DNA from 2 places in the Bacillus sp. M5A3_1b genome. Region 1 is predicted to be linked to the other one. Evidence: a T-box and tRNA genes for the amino acid it is inferred to sense, from the RefSeq annotation. Region 1 holds a T-box; the other holds one or more tRNA genes.
What was found. The T-box of region 1 lies ahead of ACLBWW_RS03880 (valine--tRNA ligase). A T-box ahead of a tRNA ligase gene usually reads a tRNA of that ligase, here a tRNA-Val.
Positions count from the first base shown of each region.

Region 2: it encodes a tRNA-Val, which carries the amino acid that the T-box ahead of ACLBWW_RS03880 (valine--tRNA ligase) is inferred to sense. The anticodon was not compared.

Region 1 is NZ_JBKEZY010000001.1:733,309-745,439, forward strand. It holds gene ACLBWW_RS03875 (bifunctional folylpolyglutamate synthase/dihydrofolate synthase) at 1-156, opposite strand, end outside; gene ACLBWW_RS03880 (valine--tRNA ligase) at 249-2,894, opposite strand; T-box leader at 2,932-3,164, opposite strand; gene ysxE (spore coat protein YsxE) at 3,336-4,361, opposite strand; gene spoVID (stage VI sporulation protein D) at 4,424-5,401, opposite strand; gene hemL (glutamate-1-semialdehyde 2,1-aminomutase) at 5,511-6,800, opposite strand; gene hemB (porphobilinogen synthase) at 6,800-7,789, opposite strand; gene hemD (uroporphyrinogen-III synthase) at 7,810-8,562, opposite strand; gene hemC (hydroxymethylbilane synthase) at 8,565-9,494, opposite strand; gene ACLBWW_RS03915 (cytochrome c biogenesis protein) at 9,510-10,343, opposite strand; gene hemA (glutamyl-tRNA reductase) at 10,361-11,695, opposite strand; gene ACLBWW_RS03925 (MarR family winged helix-turn-helix transcriptional regulator) at 12,111-12,131, shown strand, end outside.
Region 2 is NZ_JBKEZY010000002.1:460,378-472,508, reverse strand. It holds gene odhA (2-oxoglutarate dehydrogenase E1 component) at 1-167, opposite strand, end outside; gene ACLBWW_RS08695 (helix-turn-helix transcriptional regulator) at 992-1,201, shown strand; gene ACLBWW_RS08690 (hypothetical protein) at 1,204-1,581, shown strand; gene ACLBWW_RS08685 (DUF3976 domain-containing protein) at 1,610-1,792, shown strand; gene ACLBWW_RS08680 (hypothetical protein) at 1,927-2,286, shown strand; gene ACLBWW_RS08675 (hypothetical protein) at 2,305-2,574, shown strand; gene ACLBWW_RS08670 (tetratricopeptide repeat protein) at 2,722-3,138, shown strand; gene ACLBWW_RS08665 (hypothetical protein) at 3,150-3,566, shown strand; tRNA gene ACLBWW_RS08660 (tRNA-Val) at 4,659-4,731, opposite strand; gene ACLBWW_RS08655 (hypothetical protein) at 4,920-5,144, opposite strand; gene ACLBWW_RS08650 (hypothetical protein) at 5,551-5,778, shown strand; gene ACLBWW_RS08645 (D-alanyl-D-alanine carboxypeptidase family protein) at 5,934-7,220, shown strand; gene sipW (signal peptidase I SipW) at 7,412-7,981, shown strand; gene ACLBWW_RS08635 (CalY family protein) at 8,044-8,631, shown strand; gene ACLBWW_RS08630 (DUF4047 domain-containing protein) at 8,766-9,587, shown strand; gene calY (biofilm matrix protein CalY) at 9,884-10,477, shown strand; gene ACLBWW_RS08620 (helix-turn-helix domain-containing protein) at 10,550-10,873, opposite strand; gene ACLBWW_RS08615 (anti-repressor SinI family protein) at 10,953-11,087, opposite strand; gene inhA1 (M6 family metalloprotease immune inhibitor InhA1) at 11,429-12,131, shown strand, end outside.

The DNA of each region.
Region 1 (12,131 bases):
TTTTCCATTTGTACCAGCAAGATGAACACATTTTATGTGACGCTCTGGATTTCCGAGCTCTTCTAGCATCCATCTCATTCTTTCTAATCCTGGTTTAATACCAAACTTCAATCGGCTATGAATCCACCCTATCGCTTCTTCGTATGTATGTATCACGTATGCTTTCCCCTTTCAAAAGACAACCTTCATACTCCTATTATACGCAAAGAAAAGAGACTCACCAATATAGTGAGTCTCTAAAAAATATTTTACTTTTCAAGATCTGCTAGACGTTGGCGAACTGCTTCACGTTTTTCTAGGTAGTCTTGCTCTTTCGCACGCTCTCCGTCAATAACTGCTGCAGGAGCTTTCGCTACGAAACCTTGGTTTGAAAGTTTCTTCTGTACACGTTCTACTTCTTTGTCGAACTTCTCAAATTCTTTCTCAAGACGTGCTCTCTCTTCATCAAGATTGATAAGATCAGCTAACGGTAAGAATAACTCTGCACCTGATACGATTGCAGTCATTGCTTTTTCTGGTGCTTGTAAATCCGTTTGAATTATTAATTCGCTTGGGTTACAGAAACGCTCAATGTAAGAGCTGTTTTTCGTAAGTTGAGCAAGTACAGCCTCATCTTTTGCTTTAATTTGCATTTGAACTTTTTTGCTCATTGGCGTATTAACTTCTGCACGGATGTTACGAACAGAGCGAATGATATCAACTAGAAGGTGCATTTCTGCCGCAGCTTCTGTATCTTGTAAATCTTCGCGAACTGTTGGCCATGCTGCTACTGTAATAGATTCGCCTTCATGCGGTAAATGTTGCCAAATCTTCTCTGTTACGAATGGCATGAATGGGTGTAATAGACGCATTGTTTGGTCTAATACGTAAGCTAAAATAGAACGAGTTGTTTTCTTAGCTGCTTCATCTTCACCATATAGTGGCAGTTTCGCCATTTCAATGTACCAGTCACAGAAATCGTCCCAAATGAAGTTGTATAATGAACGACCAGCTTCACCGAACTCATATTTATCCATGTTACGCGTTACGCTTTCGATTGTTTCGTTTAAGCGAGTTAAAATCCACTTATCCGCAACTGATTTTTCCCCAGTTAAATCGATTTCTTCATACTTCATATCATCCATGTTCATTAATACGAAACGTGATGCGTTCCAAATTTTATTAATGAAGTTCCAAGTAGACTCTACTTTTTCCATACTGAAACGTAAATCTTGACCTGGTGCGCTTCCTGTTGATAAGAAATAGCGCATTGCATCTGCACCGTACTTCTCGATAACATCCATTGGATCAATACCGTTACCAAGAGATTTACTCATTTTACGTCCTTGCTCATCACGAACTAAACCGTGAATTAATACATCTTTAAACGGACGCTCGCCTGTAAACTCTAAACCTTGGAAAATCATACGAGATACCCAGAAGAAGATGATGTCATAACCCGTTACTAGTGCATCTGTTGAATAGTAACGTTTGAAGTCTGCTGAATCTTCATCCGGCCAGCCAAGTGTTGAGAACGGCCATAACGCTGAACTGAACCATGTATCCAGTACGTCGTTATCTTGATTCCAGTTTTCAATATCTGCTGGCTCTTCTGTACCTACGTATACTTCACCAGTTTCTTTATGATACCAAGCTGGAATGCGGTGTCCCCACCATAATTGACGAGAAATACACCAGTCGTGAATGTTTTCCATCCAGCGTAAATATGTGTTTTCGAAACGCTCTGGTACGAACGTTACTTTCTCTTCTTCTTTTTGTTGAAGCTCTACTGCCTTCTCAGCAAGTGGAGCCATTTTTACGAACCATTGTGTTGATAAGTAAGGCTCAACAACTGCACCACTACGCTCACTATGACCTACTGAATGCATATGAGGCTCAATTTCTACTAATACGCCCGCTTCTTGTAAGTCCTTCACTAACGCTTTACGGCATTCGAAACGATCCATACCGTTATACTTACCAGCTTTTTCGTTCATTGATCCGTCTTCGTTCATTACTAAGATACGTGGTAAGTCATGACGGTTACCTACTTCAAAGTCATTCGGGTCATGAGCTGGTGTAATTTTTACAACGCCTGTTCCGAAATCTTTTTCTACGTACTCATCAGCAATAATCGGAATCTCACGGCCTACGATTGGAAGTGTAACTGTTTTTCCGATTAAATGTTTGTAACGATCGTCTTCTGGATGAACCGCTACTGCTGTATCACCAAGCATCGTTTCTGGACGAGTAGTCGCAAGACGAATATGACCAGAACCATCTGTTAACGGATAGTTCATATGGTAGAATGCACCTTGAACTTCTTTATGAATTACTTCAATATCAGAAAGAGCTGTGCGTGTCGCTGGGTCCCAGTTGATAATATATTCACCGCGGTAAATTAAGCCTTTTTCGTATAATTGAACGAATACTTTATTAACCGCATCAGATAAACCTTCATCTAATGTGAAACGTTCGCGAGAATAGTCTAGTCCTAAACCAACTTTCCCCCATTGTTGACGAATGTGAGACGCGTATTCCTCTTTCCATTCCCAAGCTTTTTCAAGGAATTTCTCACGGCCAAGATCGTAACGTGAAATACCTTCTTCACGAAGTTTTCCTTCTACTTTCGCTTGTGTTGCGATACCCGCATGGTCCATTCCTGGAAGCCATAATACATCGTAACCTTGCATACGCTTCGTACGAGTTAAAATATCTTGAAGAGTTGTATCCCAAGCATGACCTAAGTGTAACTTACCAGTTACGTTCGGAGGTGGAATTACAATTGTGTATGGTTGTTTCTTCTCATCTCCTGTTGCTTCGAAATATTTGCCTTCAAGCCACCATTGATAAAGGCCTTCTTCAACGGACATATGATCATATTTAGTTGGTAAATTCTTTTCCGTATTTGACATTATTTTCCCTCCTTAAAATAAAAAATGCCCCTCATCCAAAAAGGACGAGGGACATCGCGGTACCACCTTTATTTACAAACAAATTCAGGAATTTGCTTATACTCTTAATTTGATAACGGACAAATCCGTCTTTTCCTAATAAGAACTATTCCGTTCAGAAAAGATGCTCCAGGGCTACCTTCTAACATAACTATCTAGAGAATCTCCCAGCTAATGATTCTCCTCTCTGAAGACGTTTCTTGTTATACTCTTCCCCTTCAAGGCATTTATATGATTGTTAATTATTATATACAATAGTGTAAAAAACGAAACCCTATTCGTCAAGATAAATTTAATACTACGGCTTTTTGGGCAAAAAAAGAAGATAAGTAGCATCCTCTACTTATCTTCTTTATCCCGCTATTTGCGGGCAGTAAGACCCCCACTGATTAAAGTTTCACTTTATCCGTTCCCTTGCTGGGCAGCTTGTAATTGCGAAAGGAAATATTCTATATTGCTAACGAGCCAATGCGATTGTTGTAAGCTCTTTACTCCGAGAAGTTCATTTTCCTTATTGCGACTCCCTCTTCTTTTCTTATAAGACTGGATTTGCCGAATAAATTGCGATGGATACGTCATATACGCAAACATGAGTAGTTGCTCTTCTTTCGTAAAAGGGAAATTTTTTTGGTACATTTGATACCATTCAAACCGATCACTTCGCGCAATTGGATACGTATTTAAAGACCGAGAATAAAACCCTACTATATCTTGCACCGGTGTGGCAAACTTCGATTTTTCTAAACTAATAAAATAGCCATTCCGTTCATAATCAAATAAGAAATGATTAAGCGATACGTTACCATGTACAAAAGTAATACGTGTTTTTTCTTTTTCTTTCATCGCATCGTTCCACTCAGTTAATTGCTTCATTGCAAACTCACGCGCCCTCATTACATGATGATAGTACGTACAATATTGCAATTCAAACGGAGACATATACCACTTCGCTTCAGATTCTACGAGAAACTCTTCTAACATCTCACCATCATTCTCCCAGCGATCGGATATATTTGTATAATGTTTTTCTAAATCTTCTTCTGTATACGTTTCTTCTTTCACCGTTTTTTGATGTAACGTCCCGAGAGTTTGAAACATTTTATGGTATTGATCATTATCCTCGCCATTGCCTTCCGCACGTTCTAACCAAGGCATTAAATAATAATTATACGTCCCGTCACTTAAAATATAATTTCCATCCGTCGCATGGTATATAGGTACATAATTTGAAAAACCGTTCTCCTTCAAATATTGAATATGGTGCAAAAAGTTATTCCGCTCTAACTTCCCGTCTTCTATTTTCTTGAGCGCATACGGACCTTGATTCGTGTAAATTTTCGTTACACTTCCGTGCTCTTCCATATGCTGTGTATCCAATCTATATTGCCTTACAATGGGTTCATAGCGATTTCGTAATTCAATATCCATACGAATAACCCTTTCTATTCAAAACATTGCCTTTAGGAAAATAAGTGAGTGAAAACACTCACTTATTTCGCTTTTGCCCTTGAAACAGGAATATAAATAATTTGTCCCGCAGTTAAATATATATCTTCTGTTTGATTGACACGATATAAGTTTTGTACAGACGTTTCATAACGGTCTGCAACAGATTCGATTGTATCCCCTTCTTGCACGAAATACATTCTTAACTTTGTAAATTCTTCTTCCGGTTCTTTCGTAAATATTTTCGTTAAATAAAGTGCATTTTCATCTCGCTGTGAATACGTTTCTTCTTCTTGCTCTTCTTGTTTTTTCGCTTTTTCTTTCTTGAAATCTTTTCTTCCGAACAATTCAAATTGTGGCGTTGATTCTTTCTCCTCTTCACGCTCCACAAATTCATGTTCTTCTATTTCCTCTTCCTCTACTTCCTGCTCTTTTCTTTCCTCTAGTTGAAACGGTTCAAATGCGTAATCTTCCCACTCATCTGATTCCTTATAGACTGGTTCTTCTACGTGCATGGCGGGTCTATTTTCATCTTCTTGTGCGGAATCAGCCTCTAACTCAGCATACGCTGTTTCTTCCTCTTCATCCTCGATTCTTTCTTCATCACATAAACCAGTGATAGATATATCCGCTAATAATTGTAAGCAACCATTTTCCTTTAATTCATAATCAAACTCCTCAATAGATACATATAGTTCTTCAATTACTTTCACACGGTTTCTCGGAATTGATATTTCAAGCGGAAAGGAATGAACAAGTTCATTAACCCCATCTTCCCTTGTTTCTACATAATCAATCGACTTCGCTGGCGATAAATCTCTTAATGAATAAGCCGAATCATCTTGCCGCGCAACGTACTCTCCCGTTAAATCTAATTGCCCTCTCACGATAACTTCATGATCAAGCTCTTCTATCTCAACGTCTGGATCTAACGAAATTGACAAAAGTTCTTCGACTTCCTGTCCTTTTTGGAACCAAACAGATTCTTTTAATGAAAAACGTAATGAATGATCTGTTGCCACTTCTTTTCCCCCTCCCAAACTATATGTCATTACAGATTTATGTATGGAAAGCTGACTTTATGAATAAAAAAAATCGCTCCCCTTATGGAGAGCGATTTTCTTTCAACAATTAAGCTTTTAATTTTGACATTGCAATTTCAGCTGCTGCAATCGTCGCTTCAATATCTGCATCACTATGTGCTGTCGATAAGAATAGGCCTTCGAATTGAGATGGTGGCAAGAATACACCTTGTTCTACCATTTCACGATAGTAAGCCGCAAAGAATTCTAAGTTTGAAGATTTTGCTGCATCGTAATTAATAACTTGTTCATCTGTAAAGAAGATACCAATCATAGAACCCGCACGGTTAATATGATGCGGAATGCCATGTTTTTCAGCCGCTTTACGTAAGCCAGCTTCTAACATTTCAGCTTTACGCTCAAATTCTACATATGATTCTGGCGTTAACTGTACTAACGTTTCATAACCTGCTGCCATTGCAAGTGGGTTACCTGATAAAGTACCTGCTTGGTAAATCGGTCCGCTCGGTGCAACTTGGCGCATAATTTCTGCTTTACCACCGTATGCTCCTACTGGTAAGCCACCACCGATTACTTTACCTAAACAAGTTAAATCAGGTGTTACACCGTAATAACCTTGTCCGCAATTATAAGCAACTCGGAATCCTGTCATGACTTCATCAAAAATAAGCAATGCACCATTTTGCTCTGTTACTTCACGAAGACCTTCTAAAAATCCTGGTTGCGGAGGAACAACACCCATATTTCCTGCTACTGGTTCTACAATTATACAAGCAATATCATCACCAAATTGTTCGAAAGCGTATTTCACACTTTCTAAATCGTTATACGCTACGGTAATCGTATTTTTCGCTACACCTTCTGGTACACCTGGGCTATCTGGTAAACCTAGCGTCGCCACACCAGAACCCGCTTTAATTAATAACGAATCACCATGACCGTGGTAACAACCGATGAATTTCAAAATTTTATTACGTCCTGTATAACCACGAGCTAAACGTAGCGCACTCATTGTCGCTTCTGTTCCAGAGTTAACCATACGTACAATCTCAATTGATGGTACGCGCTCAATAACAAGTTTCGCTAATTTATTCTCAATTTCCGTTGGGGCACCGAAGCTTGTTCCTCTTTCAGCAACAGATTTTAAAGCTTCAACAACACGATCATTCGCATGACCATGAATTAAAGGACCCCATGATAATACGTAATCGATGTATTCATTTCCATCGATATCATATACTTTAGAGCCTTTTCCGCGCTCCATAAACAACGGATTCATACCAACAGACTTAAAAGCACGAACGGGACTATTTACGCCACCAGGCATTAAATCTTGCGCCTCTTCAAACGCCGCAATCGACTTATCAAACTTTTTCATTATTTAGCGCCTCCTTCTTGTAACCATCTTGCTGCATCTTTTGCATGATACGTAATAATTAAATCTGCTCCTGCACGTTTCATGCTAATTAATTTTTCAAGTACAACTTCTTTTTCATTAATCCAACCATTTTGCGCTGCTGCTTTAATCATCGAATATTCACCACTTACGTTATAAGCAACGACTGGTAAATTAAAGTTATTTTTCACATCACGAATGATATCTAAGTAAGAAAGAGCTGGCTTTACAATTAAGAAATCTGCCCCTTCCATTACATCTGATTCTGCTTCACGGAATGCTTCCATACGGTTCGCTGGATCCATTTGATATGTTTTACGATCACCAAATTGCGGAGCACCGTGCGCCGCATCACGGAATGGTCCGTAAAATGCTGATGAATATTTCACAGCGTACGACATTACTGGTACGTGTCCAAAACCATTTTCATCTAATGCATGGCGAATTGCTGTTACGAATCCGTCCATCATGTTTGATGGCGCAATAATGTCCGCTCCTGCTTTCGCTTGGCTTACAGCTGTTTTCGCAAGAACTGCAAGAGACTCGTCATTTAAAATAATACCATCTTCAATTACACCGCAATGACCATGGCTTGTGAATTGACATAAACATGTATCTGCAACTACTACTAGCTCAGGGAATTCACCTTTAATTTGCTTAATTGCACGTTGCACAATTCCATGATCACAATATGCTGATGATCCAACTTCATCTTTTTCAGCAGGTAAACCAAATACAATAACAGAACGAATACCTAAATCAACAACCTCTTGCATTTCAGCTTGCAATAAATCTAAAGATATTTGATATACGCCTGGCATAGAAGGCACTTCATTACGAACATTTTCTCCTTCTAATACAAAAATAGGGTAAATAAAATCTTCCGTATGTAAAAACGTTTCACGCACAAGCGCACGCATATTACCGCTTTGTCTTAAGCGACGATGACGATTAAATTGTAAAGAGTTCATAGATTTCTATCCCCATTCTTTTATTTTATAGATTCACAAATGCATTGTAGTAATGCTTCTACAGTGTACTCTTTCGGCATAATAACATGTGGAAAATAAAGGATCGCCTCTTTTTCCGTAATAGGCCCTATACAAGCAATTGTACAGTTTTTTGTCCATTCTCTCCAGTTTGTACCCTCAAGTAAACGAACAAAACTAGTAACAGTTGAAGGGCTTGTAAATGTAATAATGTCTACTTTCCCTACTTCTAACGCTACTATAAGCTCTTGCCTTTTCCCTACATTCTCTTTCGTACCATATACGATTAGCTCATCTAGAGAAACACCAATTTCGCGAAGTGCAACTGGAATTACATCTCTTGCTAAATTCCCTTTCGGAAATAAAATGCACTCGTTTCCACTTAGTCTTTTTACAAACTCTTCTGCAAATACTTCTGCAACAAATGCAGTTGGAACGAAGTCCACTTGATAGCCCCGCTTTTCTAACTCTAACCTTGTTTTCACGCCTACTGCAGCAATTTTAGTCTTTGCGGGTAGCTTCTTTCTCAAACTATCTAGAAAAAAAGCTACTCCATTTTTACTCGTAAAAATAACCCAGTCATACGAATGCAGTTGCCCTGCTATATGTTGAATTTGCCTATGAGACATACCTTCCATACGCAAAAGCGGAATTTCCAATGGAATTCCGCTCTTTTCTTTCACCGCTACACTCATTTGTTTCGCTTGATGCTGGGCACGTGTAATTAATACCGTTTTGCCAGCGAGAGCGTTCATATTTATTGTTGCCCCTTATTTGCAGCAAGAATGAGTTCTTTGGCGCCTTGTTTAATTAAGCGGTCCGCAGCCTCTAATCCTACTTCCTCTGGATTAGTTCCTACTACTGTCTCTTTCAATAAAATAGAACCGTCCATAGAACCGACAAGAGCTGTTAATTCGATTGCATCATTTTCTGTAAGAGTTGCATATCCAGCGATCGGAACTTGGCAGCCACCTTCAAGTTTATGAAGAAATACTCGTTCTGCCGCCACTGTTCTTTCTGTTACTGCATCATTCATATGCGCTAACAACTGTAGTAAATCCTTATCATCCTCACGGCATTCAATCGCTAATGCACCTTGTCCTACAGCAGGTACACATAACGTCTCATCTAAATGTTCTGTAATAACTTCATTATCCCAGCCCATTCTTTGTAATCCAGCTGTTGCTAAAATGATTGCATCGTAATCCTCTTCTTGTAATTTACGTAAACGTGTATCGATATTTCCTCGAATCCACTTCACTTGTAAATCTGGTCTCGCAGCTAATAATTGTGCACTGCGTCTTAAACTACTCGTACCTAAAATAGCGCCTTCTGCTAACTCTTCAAACGCTGCTCCGCTTTTTGAGATAAAAGCATCACGAGGGTCAACACGCTTCGGTGTACAACCAATCATTAATCCTTCTGGAAGTACGGCCGGCATATCTTTCATACTATGTACAGCCATATCAATTTCTTTCGTAAGTAACGCATGTTCAATCTCTTTAACAAACAAGCCTTTTCCGCCTACTTTTGAAAGAGTAACATCTAAAATAACATCACCTTTTGTGACGATTTCTTTCACTTCAAATTCATATGGTAAACCTAGTGCTTTTAACTGATCAATAAACCAGTTTGTTTGCGTTAATGCTAATTTACTCTTTCGTGACCCTACAATAATTTTGCGCATAATTCTCTCTCCTCATTATAAATACCAAAAGTGGAAGTTGGATAAACTGCTTAATAGAAAAATATTGATTAGCATTACGAGAAATGCTCCGATGTTCCACTGCACGATTTTCTTCCCTTGCAACACATCTGCCACTCGTAAATATAGGCCAGCACAATATACAAATAGAACGACAAAAGACCCAATCACTTTCGTATCATACCAATGGAAATTGTCCAATTTCGTATATCCCCATATGCATCCTAATAAAATAGCTAATAAGAAAAATGGAACAGAAAATAAATTTAATCCGTAAGACATCGATTCTAGCTTCGGTAAATTCCCTAACCTTCTTAATCTCGCATTCCATTTTTTCTTTTTTAATAGGCGATATTGCAATAAATACATAATAGAAAAAATGAACGATACAGTGAAAGTTGCATAAGAAATAATAGCCATACCGACATGTACATATACAAGTTCTGAAACTAATTGCTCTGCCAGTACCGGCGACATCTTTCCGAGCGGTGTAAAAATAGAAAAAGCGCTTACGCCAAATGCAACAACATTTGTAAAAAAGACTAGAAAGTCAATTCTCATAAATCGATTAATGACTAACGACATCGTAATCAATAGCCAAACATAAAAATAAATCCCTGATAATAAAGTTAATATAGGGTTCGTTTCTGAATCTGTAGCCCTAAGTAACATAAAGATAGACTGCAGAACCCATACAATCGAAAGTAACCAAAAAGCAAATCGGTTCGCCTTTCGGTTACTTTGGAAATAATCTATAAAATATAAACTAATGCTACAAGCATATAAAATAATTGCAATATGATAAATAATACTGTTATTTAAAAAACTCATCCGATCATCCTTCCAAATTATAAAGATGGAACGGATGGTGTCCACGCTCTTTTATGTTCTACTTCTTCCGCACAACTCTCTACATCTTCCATTTCTAAGTCGAAAATCTTTGCAAATAACGCTAATTTTTCGTCTGCTCCCTCTTCAGCAGCAATTTCTTTCGCTACTAAAATTGGGTCTTTTAATAATTGATTAATAATACTTTTCGTATGCTTACTAATTACTTTTCTCTCACGATCACTAAGATTCGGTATTTTTCGTTCCAAGCTTTCCATCGTTTCACTTTGGATAGCAAGTGCCTTATCACGAAGAGCTGCTATTAACGGAACAACACCAAGTGTACTTAACCACGTTTTAAATAAAACAATTTCCTCTTCAATCATAAATTGAATTTTCTCTGCTTCTTTCAAACGCTCAGCACGATTCGCTTCCACTACTCCTTGCAAATCATCAATGTCATATAAGAAAGAACCTTCTAGTTCATCAATCGCTGGATCAATATCACGTGGCACTGCAATATCCACCATAAATAACGGACGACCAGAGCGCATTCTCTCTACCTTTGTCATCATCTCTTTCGTAATGACATATTCAGATGCACCAGTTGAACTAATTAAAATATCTGCTTCTAATAATGCACATTGCAATTCACTTAAAGGCTTTGCATGTCCCATATATTTCTCAGCCATTACTTCCGCTTTCGTAAACGTCCTATTCATGACGGTTACTTTTCGAGCACCGCTTCCATATAAGTTTTGCAGTGCCAGTTCACCCATCTTACCAGCACCAAGAATAAGCACATGACAATCTGTTAACTCACCAAATATTTTCTTTCCGAGCTCAACAGCAGCATAGCTAACAGACATCGCACTTTCACCAATCGTCGTTTCTGAGTGCGCACGTTTCGCTAACGTAACCACCTGCTTAAACAACTCATTAAAAATTGTGCCTGTCGCTTTTACTTGTTGCGCTTCTAAAAAGCTATCTTTTATTTGGCCTAAAATCTGTGTTTCTCCAACTACCATAGAATCTAAACCGCACGTCACGCGGAATAAATGATCTATTGCACCGTCTTGTTCAAAAATAGTTAAATATGGTGCGACTTCTTCTATTTCAAGCTGAAACCAATCAGCTAAAAACTTCTTAATATAATACCGTCCCGTGTGTAATTGATCGACAACAGCGTAAATCTCAGTGCGATTACAAGTTGATACAATGACATTCTCTAACACGCTCTTTTGATTTTGTAATGTAGTCATTGCTTGCTCTAGCTCTGCTGCCTGAAATGTGAGTTTCTCACGAAATTCTACAGGGGCTGTTCGATAATTTACACTAACAACAAGAATATGCACGCAGCATGTCCCCCTTCACCCGTTTTATCACTTTATCTACTATCATAATACAACTTTCCTCTTATGAATCTGACAATCGTGTGAACAACCGATTATTTTTTATTTATTCTCCGTATGTAATAAAGGAGATTCAGTAAAACTAATAAAGACTTTCTACTTTATAATGATTATAAATTAATAACTCTATTTGTACGTTACCAAAAAAAGCACTCATAATCAAGTGATGGAAACTATTCCATATGAATTATAACATCATCTTTCCTATCTTCTTTCATCATGAAGAAAAATATGTATGATTGTTCCAAATTGTAGCACAAACTTTCTCAATACAATGTATTTGACATTGTATTTCTTTTTCGTTATATTGATTTTATAAAATTAAATTGTGCACAACTTAATTAGAAAGGAGTTATGTATGACAGAGAATTCTTTACAT
Region 2 (12,131 bases), on a different contig from region 1:
ACATTATCTTGAAACGAAGGAGCTCCAAAAATTTCAAAAAGCTCTTGTAATTCCGGATCAACAGAACCTGCTCCAGTTACGTAAAGATCATACTGCTCAATAACATAACCAAGGTTCGGACCATGGAACTTGGCCCAAGGGTTTGTCGTTGTATTCTTCCTCGTCATTTGTTTAAACCTCCCAATGCATATAATCCTTTTTCCAAACAAAAGGTGCATTTTGCTCTTTTCAATAATTGATGAACCAATAATCAATGTAAATGTTTTCTTTACTCTTATGTTATTACAATAATTTACATAATACCAAACACTATTACTTATCTGTTTTGTAAAAAAACATTCACAATAACTTATCACCCAAGTTAATCTTTCATGTTATAAAGTAATTTTACAGAAAAATGGGGTGGATATATTTGGTATACCTATACGAATAACTAAAATTGTTGCATGTAAATATAAGTATAATAATTAGAATGTTTCGATAAAAATGAGTTCGAATTATGTATATTGAAATAATAAGCGCTTTCATTGATATTATACAACAATATAACGGAATATAGTATAAAAAATAAAAAATTATGAATTTATCGTAAACTTTATTTAGATAGTGTTAAATATTGAAAGGAAAGCGAAGGATTTCTACAAAAAAAGTTGCTAAACATAAAAAATGCTTCATAAACAGTTAGTTTCTATAAATATGACGAAAAACACCGTAAAACCAATAACGCATTTTGTGGAATAAAGAGATAAATGAAATATTTTAAAAGGATAAAACAAATAGGGAGATATTAAATTTTAAAAATTGAGAGGAGGAAATATAGTAACGGTTCATTACAGTGTTCCATGTTTCATTTCAAAATAGACGTGCTGAAAATGAAAAAGTTTCTTCTATATAAATAGAACGAAAAATAAACAAAATGAATGTAAAGGAAACTTGACGTAAAGTTTACTTTACATATATACTCGATATAAGGGAGGAGGGAGAAATTTCCTTGGAAAATAAAATGGTCGAATACCGAAAAAAATTTGGACTGTCTCAAGAAAAATTGGCTGAGAAACTTGGAGTTTCCAGACAAACCATCATTTCAATTGAAAAAGGAAAATATGATCCATCACTTCCATTAGCATTTGAAATAGCGAAAACATTTCAGACAACGATAGAACATGTATTTATTTATGAAGGAAAAGAAGAGGGGGAATAGGGATGAATTATTCACAAAAGTACTTTTTAATTATGGGAATTATTTTCTTTATTATGAGTGGAACCATGATATTAGCGGGCATAATGACGCATTCCGCACCACCGGCTCCAACGTATACAGTACTTGCGATGATGATTATGTGTTTCTGCTTAAGTTACTTACATCCGCAATTTAAAGAAAAAGATGAGCGAATGAAACTCATTCGTTATAAAGGAATGTTCTTCAGCTTTTTTGCGCTAACGGCATATTACCTTCTTTTCTCTTTCGGTTTAAATCTACACGTAATTACACTATCTGCGGTTGAACTATTAAACATACTTATGGCACTTACGATGAGTACAGTTTTTATCTCATTTGTTGTTTTATCGAAAAGATATTAAGATGGAAGAGAGAAAGGAAGATTAACATATGCAAATGATGTATGCTTTTGGCATTGGGCTTGTATTATTTTTAGCCGTATTCTTATTTATTCGGAAAGACGTTCAAGGTGGGACGTTAACGAAAAGAGGCTTTTATAAAATGATCGGCTGTTTAGTCGTTATGTTTATAGCGATTATCGTAATGATCGTTTTAATAAATCAATCACTATAGAATATAAAAATGGAACCTTACTGTAGTAAGGTTTTTCTTTTTGATATAAAATCCGAAAATTCCCATTACATCCATTTACTACATATAATGGATATTATATAATTTAATAAAATGATAGATAGGGAGCATAGTATATGAATAAAAAAACTATCTTCTTTTTATTAACATGCCTACTACTTATAGCTAGTATTACTTATATAATATGTAACAAACGAAAACAAGTGCCACCTATGTTAGTATGGGAGGATCAAGAATACTACGTTACGAATGAACCTGCCGAAGCTGAAAAAGTTGGACAAAGGCTCGGAGAAGTAACAAAGAAAATCGAAACAAGTAAAAAACCTACTAAAAACAGTGAATCCAACATAGTACAAGAAAAAACAGAAGTATTCATAATGATAGAAGAAGAGGGAGATCCTCACCTACCTTTAATCATAAAGGAGCCTTATAGTGACGAATATAGAATAGCAAGACCGATGTTACATGTACTATAAAGTGAAAAGGAGACTCATATGCAGACAGTAACTTCATATCCATGGTCGTTAAGAAAAATGTTTGTTTTTTTCCTTTGCTTCATCCTTCCACCAATCGGTGCGATTTATATTTTGATGAATCGAGAGGCGCTACAAAAAAGAGACTTCATTTTATATGTATTATTTGCTGCTATTAATATATCGCTTTGGTTATCGCTTATGATCTTTGATCGGAGTATGTGGATGGTAGCGGGGCATTATATAATTGGAGCAATTGTTATTGTTTTTTCGAATATGAATAAGAGATAAGCCAGCAATCTTAAAGTTGCTGGTTTTTATTTTGCTATTTATATGGAGATAGAGAATTATCTCATTTTAGTTTAAATAGATCAGCAGGCGCTAAATTAGGTGAGAGATATTTGCCACCAACTAAAAAATAATTGGAGGTAAAGAGAATTGGAACTAGATGACAAAGTATACAATCAAATTTTACAACTGTGTGAAGAGGGAGATATTCTATTTGAAGTAGAACAATTTGATCAAGCAATAGAGAAATATTTAGTGGCTTTAGATATGGTGCCAGCACCAAAGACGGATTGGGAAGCAAGTACTTGGTTATATACAGCAATAGGCGATACTTATCTTATTAAAGATGACTATGAAATGGCAAAAAGTAATTTTTATAATGCTTTAAACTGTCCAGACGGTATTTCGAATCCATTGATTTTATTGAGACTTGGAGAGAGCTTGTTCGAATGTGGAGAACTTGAAAAAGCTAAGGAATATTTATTAAAAGCATATATGCTAGAGGGTTACAAGATATTTTTTGAAGAAGATGATAAATATTTTGAATTGATTAAAAACATTATTTGAGGAGGAGCAATATGGCCATATTACAATCACCTATAAAAGAGAAATTCGAAAGTCTCGTTAATCAGAGTAATGATGAGTTTGATAAAGGTAATCATAATGAGTCTATTACATTATTAGAAGAGGCTTGGAGTGTATTGCCTAATCCGAAAGGTATTTATAATGAAAGTTATGATTTAGTGAATGATATTATTGATACTTGTTTTATTGTAAAAGATTTTAAAACAGCAAAAAAATGGTCAGATAAAATGTTTTTAACCGGATTTATGCGTATTGATACAGGTGAAAAAGAATTTATTTCAGGAAAAGTTGCGTATGAATTGGGTGATTTAGAAATAGCAAAAGAGTTTTTCAGCTTTGCTAACAAAAAATCAGAAGGAAGATGTTTTGAAGATGAGGATGTTAAGTATCTTAAATTCTTCAAAAGTTAAGAGTGTAGGCTAGGTGGTAGATAGCTAAACATTTTATGTATGACGAAGGTGAAGAATAAATAATGGCAGAATAATTGAAATATAGGCGTGAACTGCGGTTCACGTCTTTTTTGCGTTCTTTTCAGTTTCTCCGTTACAAAATCAACTTAGGGTCGGATTTAATAGTGTAAGAGACGAGTGGTAGCTGGCCATCTTTCTACCGGCGCCTTTTCCAAGATATACGAACAAGAAGTTTTGAAGTTTTTTTGAAATTAACGTTACGAAGCAATTCAGGGGTCGGATTTATACATAGGAAAAAGAGTTCAATAACAATCGGAGGTAGTCACTATTGAAAAATCAATTTCACCATAACCAGGACGGCACAACGTCGATTTGCGACAATAGGGAAGGGCATCTGATGAAATGGATAGCTAATGAAATCATGAATCGCAATACCACAGACAAACAGATATACACCTATCTATCGAGGGATGGATACCATGATAAAGATATGATAACTAAGCATATCAACTGGGTTCGTAAATACAGAAGGTTTTAGAAATTATATATGAGAATCCGAATTTTGGTTATAGAAAAATTAGTGATATACTCGGCATTCATATGGAACAGGTAAGAAGGACTTTAGGTCGGATCGAGAGGAAACTGAAGTGCTACGAGTATTGTTTCAATTAACTTGGTACAGCCCGTCCGAAAACGTCACTTTACCAAATATCGAGGGGTACCGTTTAACTTGAAATTTGCATTGAGAAAGAGAGGTAATAAGCGTTCTCCCAATTTTGTTGAAGTATTTGTAAGGGGAAACTAGTTAACGGTATGACATTGACCATAAAGGAGATGCTGGTGACAAAAATTAACACCGACGAACGGCTACTAAATGAACGTATGCGAACAAGAAGAATGAACAATCAAATCACCAAATGTACACCAAGCGTTCGGAACGTGTACGCCGAACGCTTGAAAATAGATGTAAAACAACTACAAACCGTATAGCGACGGGCGTTAAGCTACCAAATGGCCGACCGCCACCCTGCGTCAAGTCAACGGAAAATAAAAACCGCATCAAACGTTAAGTTGACACGGTTTCTAACGGTATGACCCCGGAGAGGCTCGAACTCACGACCTCCACCCTGTCAAGGTGGCGCTCTCCCTGCTGAGCTACGGGATCTTCAAAAATGATTATGTATTTGTAATTTTAATCATTATGTTAAAGCAATTATACATAATTAACTGAAAATTTACAATATTTTTGTGTAGTAAGTTTTTAAAGAGGTAGTGTAATAGAAAATAGTTTTTATTTTAGAGGTGTATTAGTATGTATGTTTTTATATGTAATAAATAGAAGATACTGAGGTGTTATGACTTCCGATACCAATCCAAAGGCCCCTCATCACTCAAATCAACTAGAAAAGGGAATAAGAAATGTAAAGGTAAGCTTATAAGTTCTGGCATAGCGTTCAATGTTTTCTTTGATAGATATTGTCTTCTGAAACAATACGGACAATCTTTTTCAAATGTCACGAGTATTGACCATACATCTTTTATTGTCCACTTCGTTTTACAATACGTACAACGCGCCATAGAGTTCCTCCTCATATTAAGGTTTTTTCTAGTATATTCCATTATATTGTACGAAATTCATTTGTATTTGGTGTGATAAAATGTAAGTTGTTTTGTTTTTTATGTGGATTTATTTAGTCATTTATGATCATTTATATACCGTTTGATATTTTTGCATGTTGATAGGTTTTCAGTTTCAATATGCAAATTGGCCAATATATCCTTTTTACAATTTACTTAAAATCATGTATAACAGAGATACAAGATTATTTTACCCCGCTATTTGCGGACGGTAAGATCCCCACCTCAAAATTTATCGAAAGCAAAGAAGTTAGGTGGTGGCAGGCTGCTCGTAAAAGCCCGATTGGTGAAGGCTGATTAAAGTTTCACTTTATAAATATTCAGTAGTAGAGGGAGAATTATTGTAATGGTAAGAAAAACGTTCAAGATGCGTGTATCTAAAAATAGAACGATTTCGATTAATGGCTCGATTCTTGATGTGGATGTTACACATGATGAGTTTTTACAAGAGTTTGTTGAGTGGGTCGATTCTAAAGGTTGGTCGTTTATGGGGATGACAGATGAGATTACACCCGAGGAAGCTAGTCAAAATTTAATAGATTCGTTGATTGATGAGAAGGATAAGAAAGAATAACTCCTTCTTATTTTTTATTGTATATTTATGTTCTTCATCGTAAAAATATGATATAGTAAAAAACAGTGAATATTCTTCCAATTTAATACAAATTACATATGGATTGGTAGATTCAGTTTTTAAACTGTGAGAGTATAGTGAAAAGGGAGAGTCATATGGTAAATTTTAAGAAAGTTTTGGCTTTTATTACCGTTATTTGTTTATTTTTTTTGACACCTATGACGTTACGTGCGGAGACGAATGTTGGAGTGAATCCAGAACAAGTGGCACCACCACCTGCGGAAGGACCAAATGTTTTTAGTCAGTTTGCAACTACGATTGATGCAAAAACTGGAGATGTTTTGTATAACAAAAACGCACATCATCGTGCATTTCCGGCTAGTATGACGAAAGTGTTAACAGCGATTTTACTTATGGAGCATACGAAGCCAGAGGATCAATTTACGTTTTCACAATTAGCATTAGATCAAGAGAAGAGTAATTATCAAATTGAATTTCAACCTGGTGAGACGATTAATAGAAATACTGCGCTTATGATTTTAATGGTGCTGAGTGCAAATGATGTGTCGTATGCGATTGCGGAGCGTATTGGCGGAAATGTTGAGAAGTTCGCTCATATGATGAATGAGAAAGCAAAGCAATTAGGGGCTACAGATAGTCACTTTGTAACGCCAAATGGATTGCATGATCCAAACCATTATACGACGCCGTATGATATGGCTATGATTACGAGAGGTGTACAAAAGTATCCTGAGATTTTACAAGCGATGAATACGAAAAGGACGACGGTTACGACATCTAGCCAGACGGTTTCTATTTTTAATAAGTCTACTTATTTTGAAAATCCATATAGCATTGGCGGGAAGACGGGTTTTACAAATGAAGCGCGTAATACACTCGTTCTATTAAATGAGAAGGATGGCAATCGCATTATAAATGTAGTAATGGCTTCCCAAAGACCTGAAATTTATGAAGATTTGAAGCAGATGGCGGATTATTCTTTCGGTCAATTTGTGAAGCAAACTGTATTAGATAAACATAGCTGGCATCAAAAGGCAACGTATTTAAATAAAGATATTGATAGCGAGCTTGAAAAAAGTGCAGAGCTTATGCTTAAGAAAGATGAAGGTAAAAATGTGAGGACGATTTTCCGTGCGGCTTCATTAGATAAAGATTCTTTGTATCATAAAGGAATTCATCGTGGTGAGGTAGTTGGTGCAGTTGACATCACGAAAAATAATCAAACAATTGCGACGATAAATGTTCTTTCAAAAGAAGATGTTACTTTTGCGATGCCTAAAAAAGATACGGCTACGCCTGAAGTAAATGAATCAAATGTGAAAATAATAAGCATTGGGATAGGTGCCGCTGTACTATTTGGAGCCATTTTATTTGTAGTGCTACGCCGAAATACAACAGAAATGAAATCAGAAGAAAAATAAATTACTAGTAAAAAGACTGTGAAGAGACTTTGTCACAGTCTTTTTTGTATATGCAAAATAACTAATAATTGTAAATTTTCTTATTGCATTTACGAGTTGTTCGTTATATTATTTAGTTGTGTTCTTGTTAAAGAACCGATTTAGTATTATATACTCCAAATAATATAAAACAACGGAGAGGGAGAGAGACGATGAAATTAATTTGGAAAGTGATTAGCAACGTTATCTCGTTTGTTTTATTTGCATTAATGGTTTTTCTAGCTTTTATAGTTATTTCGTCAAAAGCGAGTGGCGGAGATCCAACAGTGCTGGGATATCAATTTAAATCAGTGCTATCAGGATCGATGGAACCGACATTTTTAACAGGATCAATCATTGCGATAGAACCGACTAAAGATGGTTCGAAATATCAAAAAGGTGATGTTATTACCTTTAAAGAGAAAGATGAAAAAATTATCACTCACCGTATTATCGGTGTGAAAGATACAAATGGAAAAGTAACGTATGAAACAAAAGGGGATAACAACAACGGCCCTGATTTAGAACCAGTACGTGCGGAGAATGTCATTGGGAAATATGCGGATATTACAGTTCCTTATGCAGGATATGCATTAAATTATGCTAGTTCAAAGGCTGGAGCTGCATTGCTTCTTATTATTCCAGGGGTCTTTTTACTGGGCTATTCCGCGATTTCTATTTTTGGCGCGATTCGCAGCATTGAAGGGGAAAAGAAAGAGAAAAAAGTAGAACAATCCGTCTAGTTTGTTTGGTTATACTTTCCGTTTAGGAAGTTAACAAATATATAGATTAAGGGGATATGGACATGACTTTAAAGAAAAAATTAGGTATGGGTATCGCATCAGCAGTGTTAGGGGCAGCATTAGTTGGCGGAGGAACATTTGCATTTTTCAGTGATAAAGAAGTGTCAAACAATACATTTGCGGCTGGTACACTGGATTTAGCATTAAATCCATCAACAGTTGTTAATGTATCGAATTTAAAACCTGGTGATACAGTTGAAAAAGAATTTAAATTAGAAAATAAAGGTACATTAGATATTAAAAAAGTTCTATTAAAAACAGACTATAGTGTAGAAGATACGAAGAAAGATAATAAAGATGATTTTGGTAAACATATTAAAGTAACATTCTTAAAAAATGTAGATAAGCATGAGACGATTGTGAAACAAACTACATTAGATAAATTGAAGGGTGATACACTTACAGCAGTAGATAATGATTTAGCTGCTTGGTTCTGGGATGAAAAAGGTATTTCTGCAGGTAAATCTGATAAATTCAAGGTGAAATTTGAGTTCGTTGATAATAAAAAAGATCAAAATGAATTCCAGGGTGATAAGTTACAATTAACTTGGACGTTTGATGCACAACAAACAGAAGGTGAAACAAAATAATATGAAAAAGGGCTATCAAATGGATAGCCCTTTTTCTATTTTTCTAGTATATAGCTATCATTTTGTATCGTTCTTTATTATAATAAAAGTAACGTTCTATATAGAGAACATCTTGTTCGATGGGAGAGATTAAGATGCTGAAAACACCTCGCAAATTAAAAAAGATGCTTATATTGCCTTGTATGTGCTCCATTACGTTTTATTTAGGCTCTCAAATAATGACGTATACAGAAGCTGCATTTATTCATGAAACGAAAGTGGAAGCCGCTCTTTCTACAGCGATTATATTTCCAAAGACAGTTGATACATTAAAAGAGGAAGCTGAGAAACATAAACAGTTTATTGAGCATCAGTATGGAGAAATGAAGGGGAAGTTGGCAGTAACTTCTAGAGAAGAAATTGAACAGGCAATTGTAGTGTGGCAACAAGGACGTGAGAAAATTGCTTCTGAGGAGGAAGCGCTGCAAAATGTATATACTGCAATAGAAACTCCTTATAATCAAATACAAGAAGAATTAAAAGTGAATAAAAGTGAATCGATTCAACAAGTGGCCGTATATGTGAATGAAGGTTTTCTCAGTATAAAAGAGAAGCGAGATTATATCGTGAAAGAAGTTAGTTTGCAAGCTATTGATGAACAAATTCAGACTTTACAAAAACTATTAAAAGATGAAACAGTAAAGAAACAGAATGAAATAGAAGAACAGAAGAAAGTAGAAGAACAGAAGAAAGTAGAAGAACAGAAGAAAGTAGAAGAACAGAAGAAAGTAGAAGAGCAGAAGAAAGTAGAAGAACAGAAGAAAGTAGAAGAACAGAAGAAAGTAGAAGAACAGAAGAAAGTAGAAGAGCAGAAGAAGGTAGAAGAGCAGAAACAAGTAGAGACAGCTAAAAAACTTGAGCAAGGAACTCATGAAAAGGCTACTACCACGGATCATAATGAGAAATCATCAGAATAAACTGACGACCGGTATAAAAATGATGTATATGAGTGTGAGGGAGTATTTGCCCCCGCACTTATTGTATTTCTTAAAATATAAACATAAGAATTCAGAAAAAACGAAATAATATTGAGAAATAAAAATAATTGAAAATACTAATAAATATTTGTTGTATTTATAGAGTGATGTTCGTTATAATGAACTTAAGGTTTTTAAAAGAGAACGAACATTAGCTAAGCTAATATAGTTTTCTTTATATCTCTTATTGAAAAATAAGAGACAAAAATATAATAAACAGCTAGGGGGAATTGATTGTGAGTCTGAAAAAGAAATTAGGTATGGGAGTTGCATCAGCAGCATTGGGGTTATCTTTAATTGGTGGAGGAACATTCGCTTACTTTAGCGATAAAGAAGTATCGAACAATACATTTGCAGCTGGGACGTTAGATCTTACATTAGACCCTAAAACGCTTGTAGATATTAAAGATTTAAAACCAGGGGATTCTATTAAGAAAGAGTTCTTATTAAAGAATAGCGGTTCATTAACAATTAAAGACGTTAAACTAGCGACAAAGTATACTGTGAAAGATGCAAAAGGCGATAATGCTGGTGAAGACTTTGGTAAGCACGTTAAAGTGAAATTCCTTTGGAACTGGGATAAACAAAGTGAGCCTGTATATGAAACAACTTTAGCTGATTTACAAAATGCTGATCCAGATCTTTTAGCTAAAGACATCTTTGCTCCTGAGTGGGGAGAAAAGGGTGGATTAGAAGCAGGCACAGAGGATTATCTGTGGGTACAATTTGAATTTGTAGATAATGGGAAAGAACAAAATATCTTCCAAGGTGATTCATTGAATTTAGAATGGACATTCAATGCTAACCAAGAAGCTGGCGAAGAAAAATAATAAAAAAGCGGGTATCCCCCGCTTTTTTTATAAAGAAAAAGAAGTGCTGGTTGTTAGCACTTCTTTCTATTATTATTTTTGATTTTGCTTCCATTTTGTAAATTCAAGAAATTCACGAAATTGTTCTTTGGAGACACCAGAGTTCATTGCATCTTTAACAAGCTGTGTCCATTCGGAGTCTAGATTAGTTTCCTTTGTTGTTTCATCATGAAGTAAAGTATCAACTGGAATTTGTAGAACTGCTGCAATTTTTTCAAGAAACTGAATGGAAGGGTTTTTTTGTAAATTTCGTTCTATAGAACTAATGTAAGATTTAGCAACACCAGCTTTTTCGGCAAGTTCAGTTAATGAAATACCTTTTTGTAAGCGAAGGCGTTTTATACGTTCTCCAATCATATTTGCGCACCTTTCTATCAATATGTAGTCGTCTTATGATGTCATTATTATAACATAAACTTCGTTAAAAAGAACAAGCCTATTGAGCCTGACTGGATGGCTTCATACGTTGGAAAAAATGTTCGATATCTTGCAGGGCGATACCAGCGTCTAGAGCTTCAAGTATTAAATCAATCCATTCTTGGTCCAGTGCGTCAGTCTTATCTTTGTACAAATGTAATTCCTCCCTAATTATCGGTCATAACTGCTGCTACAGAATATATGATAAGCAATCGTATTTTGTGTTTTATATAGTGAATTATCAAATATTTTGTAGATAAAACAAAGATAAAATCCCCATTAAATTCCCTCTATGGCGATTATAAAGTTTCTGACAAATATTTTCAATATTTTCAGAAAACATTGTTGAATTGTGATATATTCGTATGCTAACTATGGAATTTTTACAAATATGTTAAAAAAATTACATAATATAACTAAATATTGAAAAAATATTGAATTTTTAATAAAATTCAATTTGTAATACATATTTTTTATTAGGGGAGGAAATAAGGGATGAACAAGAAACCGTTCAAAGTTTTGTCATCAATCGCTTTGACAGCTGTGTTAGGTCTTTCATTCGGAGCGGGTGGCCAGTCTGCATATGCTGAAACACCTGTGAATAAGACAGCTACGAGTCCAGTCGATGATCATTTAATTCCAGAAGAACGTTTAGCGAATGCGCTAAAAAACCGTGGGGTAATTGATTCGAAGGCTTCAGAGACAGAAACAAAGAAAGCCGTCGAAAAATACGTAGAGAACAAAAAGGGTGAAAATCCTGGGAAAGAAGTATCAAATGGGGACCCACTTACGAAAGAAGCATCTGACTTTTTAAAGAAAGTGAAAGATGCGAAAGCTGATACGAAAGAAAAGTTAGACAAACCAGCAACAGGAACACCTGCAGCAACAGGCCCAGTTAAGGGTGGTCTAAATGGTAAAGTACCAACTTCTTCAGCAAAGGGAAAAGAATATAACGGTGAAGTTCGTAAAGATAAAGTACTCGTTTTACTTGTAGAGTACGCTGACTTTAAACATAACAATATTGATAAAGAACCTGGTTATATGTATACTGACGATTTTAACAAAGAACATTATGAAAAAATGTTATTCGGTAATGAGCCATTCGCATTAGAGGATGGCAGCAAAATCGAAACGTTTAAACAATATTACGAAGAGCAATCTGGCGGTAGTTATACAGTAGACGGAACAGTTACAAAAT